Regions from separate parts of the Mesorhizobium japonicum MAFF 303099 genome, predicted to be linked through region 1. Evidence: riboswitches for the same ligand, from Rfam matches in the RefSeq annotation. Region 1 holds a riboswitch; the other holds the start of a gene.
The links. Region 1 has a riboswitch for S-adenosylmethionine ahead of metX (homoserine O-acetyltransferase MetX). Riboswitches for the same ligand answer to the same signal wherever they lie in the genome.
Positions count from the first base shown of each region.

Region 2: it holds a riboswitch for S-adenosylmethionine, as region 1 does, so the genes downstream of both, MAFF_RS23135 (O-succinylhomoserine sulfhydrylase) here and metX (homoserine O-acetyltransferase MetX) in region 1, are expected to answer to the same signal.

Region 1 covers NC_002678.2:2,849,260-2,856,908, forward strand. Annotated here, with positions in the region: gene MAFF_RS14925 (gamma-glutamylcyclotransferase) at 1-101, opposite strand, end outside; gene MAFF_RS14930 (DUF2125 domain-containing protein) at 254-1,252, shown strand; gene MAFF_RS14935 (sugar kinase) at 1,260-2,189, shown strand; gene MAFF_RS14940 (prephenate/arogenate dehydrogenase family protein) at 2,186-3,121, opposite strand; gene hisC (histidinol-phosphate transaminase) at 3,145-4,254, opposite strand; SAM riboswitch at 4,404-4,481, shown strand; gene metX (homoserine O-acetyltransferase MetX) at 4,587-5,756, shown strand; gene metW (methionine biosynthesis protein MetW) at 5,815-6,432, shown strand; gene MAFF_RS14960 (macro domain-containing protein) at 6,435-6,902, opposite strand; gene MAFF_RS14965 (DUF1330 domain-containing protein) at 6,902-7,222, opposite strand; gene MAFF_RS14970 (DUF1194 domain-containing protein) at 7,362-7,649, opposite strand, start outside.
Region 2 covers NC_002678.2:4,539,937-4,547,585, forward strand. Annotated here, with positions in the region: gene MAFF_RS23120 (Hsp33 family molecular chaperone) at 1-195, shown strand, start outside; gene apaG (Co2+/Mg2+ efflux protein ApaG) at 233-625, opposite strand; gene MAFF_RS23130 (ceramide glucosyltransferase) at 925-2,076, shown strand; gene MAFF_RS23135 (O-succinylhomoserine sulfhydrylase) at 2,110-3,300, opposite strand; SAM riboswitch at 3,356-3,433, opposite strand; gene MAFF_RS23140 (2'-deoxycytidine 5'-triphosphate deaminase) at 3,571-4,665, shown strand; gene MAFF_RS23145 (ABC transporter substrate-binding protein) at 4,766-5,539, shown strand; gene araD1 (AraD1 family protein) at 5,591-6,586, opposite strand; gene mmsB (multiple monosaccharide ABC transporter permease) at 6,892-7,649, opposite strand, start outside.

The DNA of each region.
Region 1 (7,649 bases):
GAGCGGCGATAGCCATGCAAATGGGCGCGCCGCGTCTCGACATGTGCGAAACCCGGCCGCCAGATCAGCGAACCGTAGCCAAACACCCAAAAATCGCCCATATCGCCGTGCCTGATTGCAAAAAGAATGGCCACACCGCACCGGAAACCGGTGTTTTTTCCGTCCGTCCCCGGCTACCTATCCGTCAATGTCTACCTGGTTGTTGGAATCGAAGGTTCGTCCACCAACACCGTGGGTTAATGAGAGCCAAAGCATGACGTCAAGTGACGAACGCCAACCAAAGTCCCGCCGCGGCCTGTTCTGGCTTGTGGCGTTCATCGTTGTGTTGTTCGCCGTCTACAGCGGCGGCTGGTTCTATCTGGCCAACAGGGTCAGGGCCGAGGCCGACAAGGCGGTCGCCACGCTCAACAAGAGCGGCATCAATGCCGGCTGCGCCAATCTCCAGGTCAGCGGCTATCCCCTGAGCTTTACCGTCTCTTGCGACAATCTGGCGTATGAGGACGATGCCAAGAACATCGCGGCCTCGGCCGGCTCCTTCAATGCCGTCGCGCAGATCATCCAGCCCTTGTCGCCGGTCGCCGATCTGCGCGGGCCGCTCAGGACCTCCGTCCCCGGCATGGTGCCGCTGTGGATCGACTGGGACAATCTGCAGGCCAAGGTCAAACTGTCATGGCCGCTGCCGCAGCGCGTTGCGCTGCAGGCGGAGGGCCTGTCGGGCCAGACCGATCCGGCCGACGACACCGACCCGGTGGAACTGTTCAGCGCCGGCAGGGCAGCCGGCCAGTTGCAGCCGAACGGTCAGGACGTCGACTATGTCGGCAGCTTCACCGATCTGGAGATCGACCCGGATGCGATCGGCGGCCGCGTGCTGCCGGCGCTCGATGCCAGCGGCGACGCCACGCTGAAGAATGGTGTCGCGCTGATCGGTACGCAGGTGAAGAGCCTTCGGGGCCAAAAGGTCGAGATCCGCAACCTCGATTTGTCGTCAGGCACGGCGCGGGTCACCGTTTCCGGGCCGCTGTCGGTCGACACCGAAGGCCTGGTCGACGCCGATCTGATGATCAGGATAAAGGATCCGAAGGCCGTGGCATCCATCCTTGCCGGTGCCATACCCGAGCAGAAGAATGCGATCGAACAGGGTTTTGCCGCGCTCGCCATGCTCGGCAGCGAACCGTCGATGCCGCTGAAAGTGGTCAAAGGCAAGGCCTCGCTCGGCTTCATCCCGCTCGGCAAGATCAAGCCGGTACAATAGCGCGCCCATGGCAAGCCCCCCGAGGCTCCTCAGCGTCGGCGCGCTGACGCTGGATACCATCCTGCGTGTCGAGACGCTGCCCACGCACCAGGGCAAGTTCATCGCCGCAGACGGTGTCCAGATCGCCTCGGGCATGGCCACCAGTGCTGCCTGCGCCGCGCATCGCCTCGGCGCCGAGGTGTCGCTGTGGGCCAGCGCCGGCGATGACCTCATTGGCGAACAGCTGATTGCCGGAATCGAGGCCGAGGGTGTCGATTGCAGCTATGTCCGCCGAGTCAGCGGCGCCCGCTCGGCATTGGCTTCGATCCTGGTCGACGCCCATGGCGAGCGCATCATCGTGCCTTTCTACGACAGCCTGGCGCAGGCCGATCCCGAAACCTTGCCTTTCGCCGACATCACGGCATTCGATGCCGTGCTGGTGGACGTGCGCTGGCCTGACGCCGCGGCCCTTGCCCTCAAGGCGGCGCGCGCGGCCGGGCGGCCGGCAATCCTCGATGCCGACACGGCCTCGCTGGCGGTGCTGGAGCGGCTGTTGCCGCTGGCTTCGCACATCGTCGCCTCCGAGCCGGCGGTCCGCATCATATGCGGCCAGGCGCTGGATCTGGCGAGCGCTTGCACCGACATGGCCTCCCGCACCGACGCATTCGTCGCGGTCACCGGCGGCGCAGCAGGCATCTGGTGGTTCGATCGCAAAGCGGGATCATCCCGTCATGTCGCGGCGCCGAGGATCAAAGCGGTCGACACGCTCGCCGCCGGCGACGTCTTTCACGGCGCCTTTGCCGTCGGACTGGCGGAGGCCATGCCGGTCGAGCAGGCCTTGCGCTTTGCAAGTGCCGCCGCCGCGCTCAAATGCCTGCGCTTCGGCGGCAGGCTCGGCGCGCCGGACCGGGCCGAGACGCTGGCGATGGTCACGGCGACCTGGCCCGAAACAGCCTAGTTCTTCGACGGGTGTTCGACCGCCTGGCGGCCGAAATCGGGCACGTCGATATCCTGGCCGGCCTCGATGATCGAGCGGCGCACGGCGCGGGTGCGGGTGAACAGGTCGAACAATTTGTCGCCGTCGCCCCAGCGGATCGCTCGCTGCAGGAACGCCAGATCTTCCGAGAACCGCGCCAGCATTTCGAGAATGGCGTCCTTGTTGTGCAGGCAGACATCCCGCCACATGGTCGGATCGGAGGCGGCCAGACGCGTGAAGTCGCGAAAGCCGGAGGCGGAATATTTGATGACTTCCGTCTTGGTCACCGATTCCAGATCGTCGGCGGTGCCGACGATGTTGTAGGCGATGATGTGCGGCAGATGCGAGACGATGGCGAGCGTCATGTCGTGATGCTGCGGATCCATCGTGTCGATGTTGGCGCCGCAACGGCGCCAGAATTCCGACAGCCTCTCAAGTGCCTCCGGATCGGTGCCCGGTAACGGCGTGAAGATACACCAGCGATTGTCGAACAGATCGGCGAAACCGGCATCCGGTCCGGATTTTTCCGTGCCCGCCAGCGGATGGCCGGGAATGAAATGAACGCCATCAGGCACGTGCGGCTGCATCTGCGCGATGACGGAGGCCTTGGTCGAGCCGACATCGGTGAGGATCGCACCTTTCTTCAGCGCCGGTGCGATCTCCTCGGCCACCGCACCGGACGAGCCGACCGGCACGGAGACGATGACCAGATCGGCATCGCGGACCGCTTCCTTCGCATCGGTCGTGTAGGAATCGCCCAGCCCAAGCTCCTCCGCCCGCTTCAGCGTCGTGGCGCTGCGGGTCGAGATGGCAACGTGGCCAGCAAGCCCCTCGCGTCGGATGACGCGGGCCAGCGACGAGCCGATCAGGCCGATGCCGACCAGCGCGATCTTTTCAAACATCGGTGATGTCATGGTGTTCCTGCTTTTCGGGCGCTCTAGCTTTTCAGGAATGTCGTGAGCGCGGCGACGACGCCGCGATTGGCCTCTTCCGTGCCGACGGTCATGCGCAGCGCGTTGGGAAAGCCGTAGCCGGAAACGCGCCGCAATATATAGCCGCGCGCGGTCAGATAGTCGTCCGCCGCAGCCGCCGAATGCTTCTGATCATCGGGAAAGTGAATGAGCAGGAAATTGCCGACGCTGGGCGTCACCCGCAACCCGAGCCCGGTCATCTCTTGGCTCAGCCAGGTCAGCCAGGTCTCGTTGTGCGTCACGCTGCGCTCGACATGGGCGCGGTCGCGGATTGCCGCGATGCCGGCCTCGATCGCCGTCGCGTTGACGTTGAAGGGACCGCGCACGCGGTTGATGGCGTCGACGATGTGCATGGGCGCATACATCCAGCCGATCCGCGCGCCACCAAGGCCGATCTTGGAGAAGGTGCGGGTCATGACCACATTCTCTGCACTGCGGACCAGTTCGATGCCGGCTTCATAGTCATTGCGGCGGACATATTCGGCATAGGCCGCGTCGAGCACCAGCAGCACATGCCTGGGCAGGCCGGCATGCAGGCGGCGCACCTCCTGGAACGGCACATAGGTGCCGGTCGGATTGTTGGGATTGGCGAGGAACACGATTTTCGTGCGCGGCGTGACGGCCGCCAGCATCGCATCGATGTCGGCGCGCTCGTCGGTCTCCTTGACGGCGATCGGCGCAGCCCCGGCCGACTGGATGTAGATTTTGTAGACCATGAAGGCGTGTTCGGTGAAAATCGCCTCGTCGCCGGGTGCCAGATAGGTCTGCGCCAGCAGCCCGAGGATCTCGTCGGAGCCGTTGGAGCAGATGATGTTCTGCGCGGTGAGGCCATGCACTTCCGCGATCGCCTCGCGCAGCCGTCTGGCGGTGCCGTCGGGATAGATGTCGAGCCTGGCGGCGACTTCACGCGCGGCCTCGATCGCCTTCGGTGAAGGGCCAAGCGGATTCTCGTTGGACGACAGTTTGTAGACCTTGGCGACACCGGCGGGTGCGGCGCTCTTGCCCGGCACATAGGCGTCGATGTCCATGATGCCCGCGCGCGGGGTTGGACGTGCCTGATCCGGTGTCTGGTTCATTTTTCTCAAAATCCGTCGAAAATGCCTCGATCCGGAGGCCGCAGCGGAAATACAAGCCGTGGCCGATAATGTCGAGAGGTGGCAGTGGTGCCAGCAGCCGGCCCAGACGTCGGCATTGACGGCAGGGCGGGCGAGTTCTAGAAGGGCAGCAACAGTTCCGTGGTGATTTGGCCGGTCGGCTTGCAGCCACGTTAAACAATTCGCTAAAGGGCCGTTTGCGTGACGTAACCGGCTTTGCGAAGGCAATGCCGGTTTTTTATTGTCCGCGGCCGGCCGGACGGACGCATCGACGGCGATTTTTCGCCTGATATGATGCAGCAGGTGAGACAAGAATGGCCGCTCTGCGCGCAGGAAAGACCAACAACGAGGCCGACCAGCCGTCGAGCCCGGTGTTGCGCTTCGGGGCGGACAAGCCGCTCAAGCTCGACGCCGGCACGCTTTTGTCGCCGTTCCAGATCGCCTATCAGACCTACGGCACGCTGAACGATGCCCGCTCCAATGCCATCCTCGTCTGCCATGCGCTGACCGGCGACCAGCATGTCGCCAACACCAATCCGGTGACCGGCAAGCCGGGATGGTGGGAAGTGCTGATCGGCCCCGGCAGGATCATCGACACCAACCGTTTCTTCGTCATCTGCTCCAACGTCATCGGCGGTTGTCTGGGCTCCACCGGCCCGGCCTCGACCAACCCCGCCACCGGCAAGCCCTACGGGCTCGACCTGCCGGTCATCACCATCCGCGATATGGTGCGCGCGCAGCAGATGCTGATCGATCATTTCGGCATCGAGAAACTGTTCTGCGTGCTCGGCGGCTCGATGGGCGGAATGCAGGTGCTGGAATGGGCGTCGAGCTACCCCGAGCGCGTCTTTTCGGCACTGCCGATCGCCACCGGCGCGCGCCATTCCTCGCAGAACATCGCCTTCCACGAGGTCGGCCGGCAGGCTGTCATGGCCGATCCGGACTGGCACGGCGGCAAATATTTCGAAAACGGCAAACGCCCGGAAAAGGGCCTGGCGGTAGCGCGCATGGCCGCCCACATAACCTATCTGTCGGAAGCCGCCCTGCACCGGAAATTCGGCCGCAATCTGCAGGATCGCGAGGCGCTGACCTTCGGCTTCGACGCCGACTTCCAGATCGAAAGCTATCTGCGCCACCAAGGCATGACCTTCGTCGACCGCTTCGACGCCAATTCCTATCTCTACATGACGCGGTCGATGGACTATTTCGACCTCGCCGCCGATCATGGCGGGCGGCTGGCGGATGCCTTTGCCGGCACCAAAACCCGCTTCTGCCTGGTGTCCTTCACCTCGGATTGGTTGTTTCCGACCGAAGAGAGCCGCTCGATCGTGCACGCGCTCAACGCCGCCGGCGCGTCCGTGTCCTTCGTCGAAATCGAGACCGACCGCGGCCACGATGCCTTCCTGCTCGACGAGCCGGAACTGTTCGCCGCCATCAACGGCTTCATCGGCTCCGCGGCGCGGGCGAGAGGGCTAAGCGCATGACCCCGGAAAGTTGCAGACTTTCGGGATCGGGATCATGCGCCGCGAAGGACACGACATCATGAGCGTCAACGGCAGCCAGCGCGTCGACCTCGAGGTCGTCGCCAACCTCATCCCACCGCAGTCCCGCGTGCTCGACGTCGGTTCGGGCGACGGATCGCTGCTTGAATTGCTGCAGGACACCAAGCAGGTCGACGGCCGCGGGCTTGAGCTGTCGCAGCGCGGCGTCAACGAATGCGTGGCACGCGGCCTCTCCGTCATCCAGGGCGATGCCGACAAGGATCTCGAATTCTATCCCGACAAGGGCTTTGACTTCGTCGTCCTGTCGCAGACCTTGCAGGCCACCCGCAACCCGAAGCTGGTGCTCGACGAACTGCTCCGCATCGGCAACCGGGCGATCGTCTCCTTCCCCAATTTCGGCCATTGGCGGGTGCGTCTGTCGCTGTTCGTCAAGGGCCGCATGCCGGTGACCCAGGACCTGCCCTATTCCTGGTACGACACCCCCAACATCCACTTCTGCACCATCCGCGATTTCGTCAATTTGTGCGAAGAACTCGGCGCGACGGTGGAAAAGGCGACCGCGCTCGACGCCGCCGGCCAGAAGATCGGCCTGTCCATGCCCTGGTGGTTCTGGAACTTCTTTGGCCAGCAGGCGGTGTTCCTGCTGAAACGGAACTGACGTTACGGCGTGTATTCGACCAGCCTGTGGTTCTCTTCCGCAAGCTCCTCATCGATGATCGAAGCAATCGTTGCCCAATCGCCTCCCGCCAAACCCGCGCCAATCCTGGGATAGCCGATACTCCGGCCGGCGAATCCAGCCTTGACCGCCTTCATGACACTGCGGATGGCGCCATAGTCAGCCTTCATGCCCTGGCCCTGCCAATGGAACTGGGTGTAGCCATTGATGACGTGGAAATTTCGATCTTCGCGCCGGATCTCGGCAACCGAGATAGTACCCAGCTTGGAGCGGTCGCCTTTCACGGTCGCGATATCCGCAGCGTAGGCCTCTGGAAACCGCTGCTTGATGGAAAGGGCAATGCCCTTGCCCATCTGGCATTGGCAATTGCAGCCATGCACGATCGCGTCGAACTCTCCGTCGAGCGCAAGTTGCAACAGATCGCCACGAATCGTCCGCATGGGCAGCTCCATCAGCCAAGCACATCGGTAGCCTTGTGCGGATGCTCGACGCCGTCAACGATGATTACGTCAGAGTCCGAATTATCGGTGCGCAGTGAAAGGATCGCCTGATAGGCGGGCGAATCATACCACTCGCGCACATGCCGCCGGTCGGGAAATTCGATGACGATGAGGTTGCCCGGCCAGTCGTTCTCGATCACCTCAACATCGCCGCCATGGACCAGGAAACGGCCGCCGAAAGGCTCCAGCGTGGCATCGATCTTGTGCAGGTACTCGACGATCTGCGGACCCATCGTGACTTGGCGCATATGGGCGATTGCGTAAGCGGTCATGACGTAACTCCCTTTGCATCGAGACCTACCAACCGGCCTCGCAAGGGCAATCTGCCGGAACACCTGACGCAAAGCGATTACGCCCGAGGTAATGGAATCGGCGCCTTCGACGGCCGGCCGCAAGCGCTCTTGCGCAAGTTCACCGGTCGAGTTCCGGAAAGTACGGATCTGACAGGAACCGCCTGTCGCGTTCGCCTTGCAGGCAGTCGATCGGTGCGTCCGCGTCGACCGGGATGATGCTGGCCTTGCCCTGAATGCCGCTCACCTCGAGGATCAGCTTGCGCCGGATGGCGGTGGAAAATTCGGCGGCCGTATGGATCGGCAACACGAAGGAACCGGGTCCGCCGATCACGCACTGCGCGTAGTACTGGTCAAGATGCTTGAAGGTGGGCGATGGGTTGATCAGGATCGGCAGGCCGTTGATGAC
Region 2 (7,649 bases), 1.7 Mb from region 1:
GGCGTACGCGTCTTCGGCGGCGTTCCCGTCGGCGACCAGTGCTCATGCTCCAGGGAAAAGATCCGCGGCATCCTCGAGGGCTTCTCCGCGCAGGAGATCAAGGACAGCACCGAGGACGGCGGCATCCATGTCGCCTGCGAATTCTGCTCGAAGCAGTACGACTTCGACCCGGCGGAATTCGCGGCGGCTCAGTGAGGCAATCCCTTCTCCCTGTAAAACGGGGAGAAGGACGCTAATTCACCGTCCGTCTGGTCCCCGGCAGGTCCAGCGAGAACGCCGGGATGGCGATGTCGAAGGTCTCGCCACGCTTGTTGCGCATCGTGTAGTGCCCGACCATGATGCCTGATGGCGTCGAGAGCGGGCAGCCAGACGTATATTGATAGCTGTCGCCGGGATTGAGTTCGGGCTGGTCGCCGACGACGCCCGGGCCGCGCACTTCCTCGACCCGGCCGGCGCCGTCGGTGATGTGCCAGTAGCGTGACAGAAGCTGCACGAATTCGTCCGACTGATTGTCGATCGTTATCTGATAGCCCCAGACATAGCGGTTCTCGGAAGGATCGGAGCGATCCTCGAGGTAGAACGGCCTGACCTGCACTTCGATGTTGCGCGTGACGGCGCGGTACATAAGCGGCTCCAAAACAGTCAGAGCATGATCCCGAAAAGTGGGAACCGGTTTTCTCGGAAAAACGGGTTTCCGTTTGTCCAGAGATCATGATCAAACCAACAGAACTTTCGGCGCTCCCGGCGAGCGGGTCAACGTGCGCGTCTTGTCGCGCCTCGTCTTGAAACGCAGGTGCCGGCAAAGAATGTCATTTAAGTGACACATGACAATGGTGGTGTGCACGCACCGGGCGACTCGGCGCTCTGTCGAACTGTTGAAAACGGCCACGATGCGGCCGTCTCTTCTGGAGTGACCAGATCTCGATGGAACTCACTCTCATAGCCGCCTCGCTTTCGATCGCTCTTATCCTTTCAAACGCCGCCAGCATCCTGCTCGCCGCCTCACAGCTGAAACGGCGCACCACGATCGCGCGGCCAGTCCGCAAATCGCCGCCAGTATCGATCGTCATACCGTCGCGCGGCGTCGAGCCGTTCACGCAGGAGACGCTGGAGCGCGCCTTCTCACTCGAGTGGCCGCGCTACGAACTGATCTTCTGCGTTGCCCATGGCGACGACCCGGTGGTCAGGTTGATCCGGGCCGCCATTGGCCGCTTTCCAAAAGTGCCGGCCCGGCTGTTGATCGGCGACGACCGCGTCAGCGCCAATCCCAAGCTCAACAATTGCGTCAAGGGCTGGGAAGCCGCGCGGCACAACTGGGTCGTCCTGGCCGACTCCAACGTGCTGATGCCGAGAGACTACATCCAGCATCTGATGGCGGCGTGGCGGCCGGATACCGGCCTTGTCTGCTCGACGCCGATCGGCTCGCGGCCGGAGGGCTTCTGGGCCGAGGTCGAATGCGCCTTCCTCAACACGCTGCAGGCCCGCTGGCAGTATGCTGGCGAGGCGCTCGGCCTTGGCTTTGCCCAGGGCAAGAGCATGCTGTGGAACAAGCCGATGCTGGATGCCAATGGCGGCATCCGCGCGCTGGCCGCTGAAATCGCCGAGGACGCCGCCGCAACCAAGCTGGTCAATGGGCTTGGCCTGCGAGTCAATCTTGTCGCGGCACCCTTCGAGCAGCCGCTTGGCCGGCGCACGCTGGACGCGATCTGGTCGCGCCAGGCTCGCTGGGCGCGCCTGCGCCGCGTCACCTTCCCGCTGTTCTTCGCGCCGGAAATCCTGACTGGCGCGGTGGTGCCGTTGATGCTTGCACTGGTTGCGGCGGCAAGCGCCGGCTTCAGCCTGCCGCTGACGGCCATCGCCGTGCTGGCCGCCTTCTACCTTCCGGAATGCGCCCTGGCATGGTCCAAGGGCTGGCACCTGTCGCCGCGCACGGTCGCGGCGATGATTGCGCGGGACTTGATGGTCCCAGCTATGTGGGCACGCGGCTGGCTTGGCGGCGCCGTCGACTGGCGCGGCAATGCGATGACCATCGGCACCAAGGCGGCCGAACTGGAAGAGGCGTCGTCGCGCGCCTGATCGCGGCGCCGACGCCGCTGCCTCGACGGCTCCCTATTTGGCGGCCTTCAGCGCCTGCGCGATATCTTCCAGAAGGTCGTCGGTATCCTCCAGGCCGACCGACAGCCTGAGCGTGCCCGGCCCGATGCCGAGTTCGGCGCGCGCCTCGTCGCTCAAATTCTTGTGGGTGGTCGTCGCCGGATGGGTGATCAGGCTCTTGGCGTCGCCGAGATTGTTGGAGATCAGCACAATATCGAGCGCGTTCTGCAGGGCGAAGGCCGCCTGCTTGCCGCCTTTGACGTCGAGGCAGATAAGTGTCGAGCCGCCCGACATCTGCTTCTTGACGATCTCGGCCTGCGGATGGTCGGCGCGGCCGGGATAGATGACGCGGGCGATCTGCGGCTGCTCGGCCAGGAAATCGGCGATCTTGCCGGCGCTCTCCGTTTGCTGGCGCACGCGCAGCGGCAGCGTCTCCAGGCCCTTCAGCAGCGTCCAGGCGTTGAAGGGCGACAGGCTAGGGCCGGTGTGGCGGAAATAGTCATGCAGATTCTCGTCGATCCACTTCTTGTCCGACAGGATCACGCCGCCGAGACAGCGGCCCTGGCCGTCGATGTGCTTGGTTGCCGAATAGACGACGATATGCGCGCCGAGCTGCAACGGCTTCTGCTGCAGGGGCGTGGCGAAGACATTGTCGACGACAAGCCGCGCGCCGATCGAGTTGGCGAGCGCAGCCACGGCGGCGATGTCGACCACTTCCAATGTCGGGTTGGTAGGGCTTTCCAGGAAGAACAGCTTGGTGTTGGGCCTGACCACCTTTTCCCAGTTGGCGATATCGGTGCCGTCGACGAGCGTCGCCTCGATGCCGTAGCGCGGCGCCAGCGTCTCGACCACCCAGCGGCAGGAGCCGAACAGCGCGCGCGCCGCTACGATGTGGTCACCGGTCTTGACGCTGCACAGAAGCGCCGCCGTCACGGCCGCCATGCCCGATGCCGTGGCGCGCGCGTCCTCCGCGCCTTCCAGCGCGCACATGCGCTTTTCGAACATGTCGACGGTCGGATTGGCGTAGCGCGAATAGATGAAACCGGGTTCCTCGCCCTTGAAACGGGCTTCGGCGGCTTGCGCCGTTTGATAGACATAGCCCTGGGTCAGGTACATTGCCTCGGAGGTCTCGCCGAAGCCTGAACGCAGGGTTCCGCTATGCACGAGTGCTGTCTGAGGCTTCCAGTTGCGCTTCTTGTTGCTCATCGCTTTGTTCCAGACACAAAAAAACCGGCCGCGAAAGTCGCAACCGGTCCATACGGCCTCGCGGCCAACGGTCCTTTAGCGACTTGTTTAACGTGGCTGCAAGCCGACCGGCCAAATCACCACGGGATAACGACCCTTTAGACCCGTACCACGCTTGCGTCAATTGCCGGCTTCATTAAGAGGTTTGTACCAGGCAGGTTCCGCAAAACTGTTCCATGTTTTGCGGCGAGAACCTGCTGCAGGAAAATCGTCTGGCCTAGGAGCGGAGCCTTGCGGCAGACAGGCATTCTTCCCGATCAGGACATCTCGGCGCTGTTCCAGTCCGGCGCGCTGAAGTCGCCGCGCGCGCTCGACGCCGACCAGATCCAGCCGGCCAGCCTCGATCTCAGGCTCGGCGACAAGGCCTGGCGGGTGCGGGCGTCCTTCCTGCCGGGTCCGGATCATCGGGTTGTCGACAAACTCGATCGGCTGAAGCTGCATGAGTTCAGCCTCGCCGATGGCGCGGTGCTGGAAACGGGCTGTGTTTACATCGTGCCGCTGCTGGAAAGCCTTGCGCTGCCCCCAACCGTGTCCGCCTCGGCCAATCCGAAGAGTTCGACGGGGCGGCTCGACATTTTCACCCGTGTCATGACCGATCGTGGCCACGAGTTCGACAAGATCGCCGCCGGCTACAACGGTCCGCTCTACCTGGAAGTCAGCCCGCGCACCTTCCCGATCGTCGTGCGCACCGGTTCGCGCCTGTCGCAAATCCGCTTCCGCACCGGCAATGCGCTGCTCTCGGAAGCCGAATTGCATCAATTGCACCGCGCCGAGATGCTGGTCGCCACCGAGCCGCCGAATATTTCGGGCGGCGGCATAGCGCTGTCGATCGATCTCAAGGGCGATGGTGACGGGCTGGTCGGCTATCGCGGCAAGCATCACACCGGCCTTGTCGATGTCGACAAGCGTGCCGCGCAGGATGTCGTCGATTTCTGGGAGCCGATCCACAAGAGCGGCGCCGGCGAACTGGTGCTCGATCCCGATGAATTCTACATCCTTGTCAGCCAGGAGGCGGTGCATGTGCCGCCGCTCTACGCCGCGGAGATGACGCCCTTCGACCCGCTGGTCGGTGAATTCCGCGTCCATTATGCCGGCTTCTTCGATCCGGGCTTCGGTCATTCGGCGGCCGGTGGCACCGGCAGCCGGGCGGTGCTTGAAGTGCGCAGCCACGAAGTGCCGTTCATCCTCGACCATGGCCAGATCGTCGGCCGGCTGGTCTACGAGCACATGCTGAAGCGGCCGCAGGCGCTCTACGGCACCGATCTCGGCTCCAACTACCAGGCACAGGGCCTGAAGCTCTCCAAGCATTTCCGCGCCGCGCGCTGAACCCCGATTGCTGCCAGGCAAGATACTTGCCTGCGCTGGCACATCATGCTTGGCTGGCTTGTCGGCCGTCGAGATGGCGGCGCTCAAGGGGAACAAGAAAATGCAGATCTCGAAATGGATCATGTCGGCGGCAGGCGCTGCCATGTTGGCGATGGCCGCCGGCTCTCTGACGGCGCAGGCTGCCGAGAAATTGAAGATCGGCACCGAGGGCGCCTATCCGCCGTTCAACACCATCACCTCGGACGGCAAGGTTGTCGGCTTCGATATCGACATCGCCAATGCGCTGTGTGCTCAGATGAAGGTCGAGTGCGAGATCGTCACCCAGGACTGGGATGGCATCATCCCCGCCCTGCAGGCCAAGAAGTTCGACGCCATCATCGCCTCGATGAGCATCACGGAAGAGCGCAAGAAGCAGGTCGCCTTCACCAACAAATACTACACAACGCCGCTCGCTCTGGTGGCGCCGAAGGACAGCGATCTGACCTCGGCAGACCCGGCGGCCCTTGCTGGCAAGACGGTCGGCGCCCAGGCTTCGACCACACAGGCCGACTATGCCCAGAACACCTATGGCAAGGCGGGTGCCGAGGCAAAGCTCTACCCAACCCAGGAAGAGGCGATCACCGACCTGACCAATGGCCGGCTTGATGCCGTGATCTCGGACAAGTTCGTGCTGGTGGACTGGCTGAAGAAGGCAAGCGACGGTTGCTGCAAGCTGGTCGGCGACGTCAAGGGCACGGAAACACAAGCCGGCATCGCCGTGCGCCTCGACGACACCGCCCTGCGCGACAAGCTCAATGCGGCCATCGATGCGATCGTCGCAGATGGCACCTACAAGAAGATCCAGGCCAAGTACTTCGATTTTGATATTTATTGAGGTTGAAGAGCGCCTCTTCCTTCTCCCACAGGGGAGAAGGGGAAGCTGGCGCTACAGCGCCTTCACCGCCACCTTCACCGGCTTTTCGATCTCGAGCGGGTTGCGCAGCGGCAGGCCGAAATCCCCGGCTTCGATCTCGAACACATCGCCGGCCTCGGTCTTGACGCCGTCGGCGAAGGACAGTGTCGCCGTACCGAACATATGCACGTGCACGTCGCCCGGCTGGCGGAACGCCGAATATTTGAAGTGATGGTGTTCGAGATTGGCGATGGTATGCGACATGTTGGCTTCGCCCGACAGGAACGGCTTTTCCCACAGCGTCTCGCCGTCGCGCACGATGCGCGAGGTGCCGCGGATGTCGGAAGGCAGGTCGCCGATCAGGATCTCCGGTCCGAACGAGGCGTTACGCAGCTTGGAATGGGCGAGGAAGAGGTAGTTCACGCGCTCGGTCACGTGGTCGGAAAACTCGTTCGACAGCGTGAAGCCGACGCGGAAGGGGGCGCCGTCATCGCCGATGACATAGATGCCGGCGATTTCAGGTTCCTCGCCGGCGTCCTTGGCGAAGGCCGGTGACAGAAGCGCGGCACCCGGCGCCACGGCCATCGTGCCGTTGCCCTTGTAGAACCATTCCGGCTGCACGCCGACCTGGCCCTTGGCGGGCTTGCCGCCCTCCAGTCCCATGCGGAACATCTTCATGGAATCGGTGAGCTGCTCCTCGCCATCGGCGCTGCTGAGCTTCTTGTGCATGGAATCGCGCGTCGCAGCCGAGCCCAGATGCGTCAGGCCGGTGCCGGTGAGATGCAGATGCGCCGGATCGGGGTGATTGATCGGCGACAACAGCCGCCCTTTCTTGTAGGCGGCATCGAGATCGACCGTCTCGCCGAGCCCCTTGCGCTCGATCAGGGTGGCCAGGCCGACGCCGGTGCGGGCCGCCTCCATCGCCAGCGAATAGACGCTGCGGGCGCCGTTGATGATCCGGGTCTTGCCGCCATTGCGGGCAACGACGCGGATGGTCTCGGCGTCATCGAGAATCTGCGAGATCAGCATGATCAATCCTCTCTCATGTGCCTTGGCATGGCTGCCGCCGCGGCAAACCTTCCCAAGCGCGGCTGGGACCTCGCCCATGCCACGGGTGAAATTCTCCGTTCGGATTGCGCTCGCGGGGCCTGGTTCCTTGAGGGAACTTCTACGCACCGGCTGGTTGCCGGCAGCGCCGCGATGTGACCCGTATGCCTTCCTTGTTGCCTCGCTGGAGCGGATCAGCTTTGAGTGGTCGACCCGCTCCCGGTATTTTGTTTCCGCGCAATTCCTGTGGGAAAACCGCGATGCGCTCTTCCTGGAATTGCCCGCTGTCAGGCCTTGTTCTTGTTGTAGACGTCGAAGATCACGGCGCCGAGCAGCACCAGGCCTTTGACCACCTGCTGCCAGTCGACATTGACACCCATGATCGACATGCCGTTGTTCATCACGCCCATGATGAAGCCGCCGACCACGGCGCCGATGACTTGGCCGACGCCGCCCATCGCCGAGGCGCCGCCGATGAAGACGGCGGCGATGACGTCGAGCTCTGAGCCCAGACCGGCCGCCGGCACGGCCTGGCCGAGACGCGCCGCGATGATGAGGCCGCCCAGCGCCGACAGCACGCCCATATTGATGAACACCAGCAGCGTCAGCCGCTCGGTGTTGATGCCCGACAGCTGCGCCGCCTTGGGATTGCCGCCCATCGCGTAGATGCGGCGGCCGATGGTCATGCGCTTGGTGACGAAGACGAACAGCGAGATCAGTACGCCCATGACGAGCAGCACCACCGGCAGGCCCCTGTAGCTGGCGAACTCATAGACCAGGAACAGCGCCAGCGCGCTGGCGACCAGCGTTTTGATGACGAACAGGGGGAAGGGCTCGGCTTCATAGCCGTGGCGTTCGCGCTTGCGTCGTGTCCTCACCCCGAAATAGGCATAGGCCACCACGGCGATCAGACCGAGCACGATCGTCGTCATGTGCAGTGTCAGGCCGCTGCCCACGATGGTCTTGCCGGCGGCGTTCACCGTCGGCGGGATCAGCGTCAGCGGGCCGATAACGTCCGGGATGAAGCCGGAGCTCAGCGCCTTGA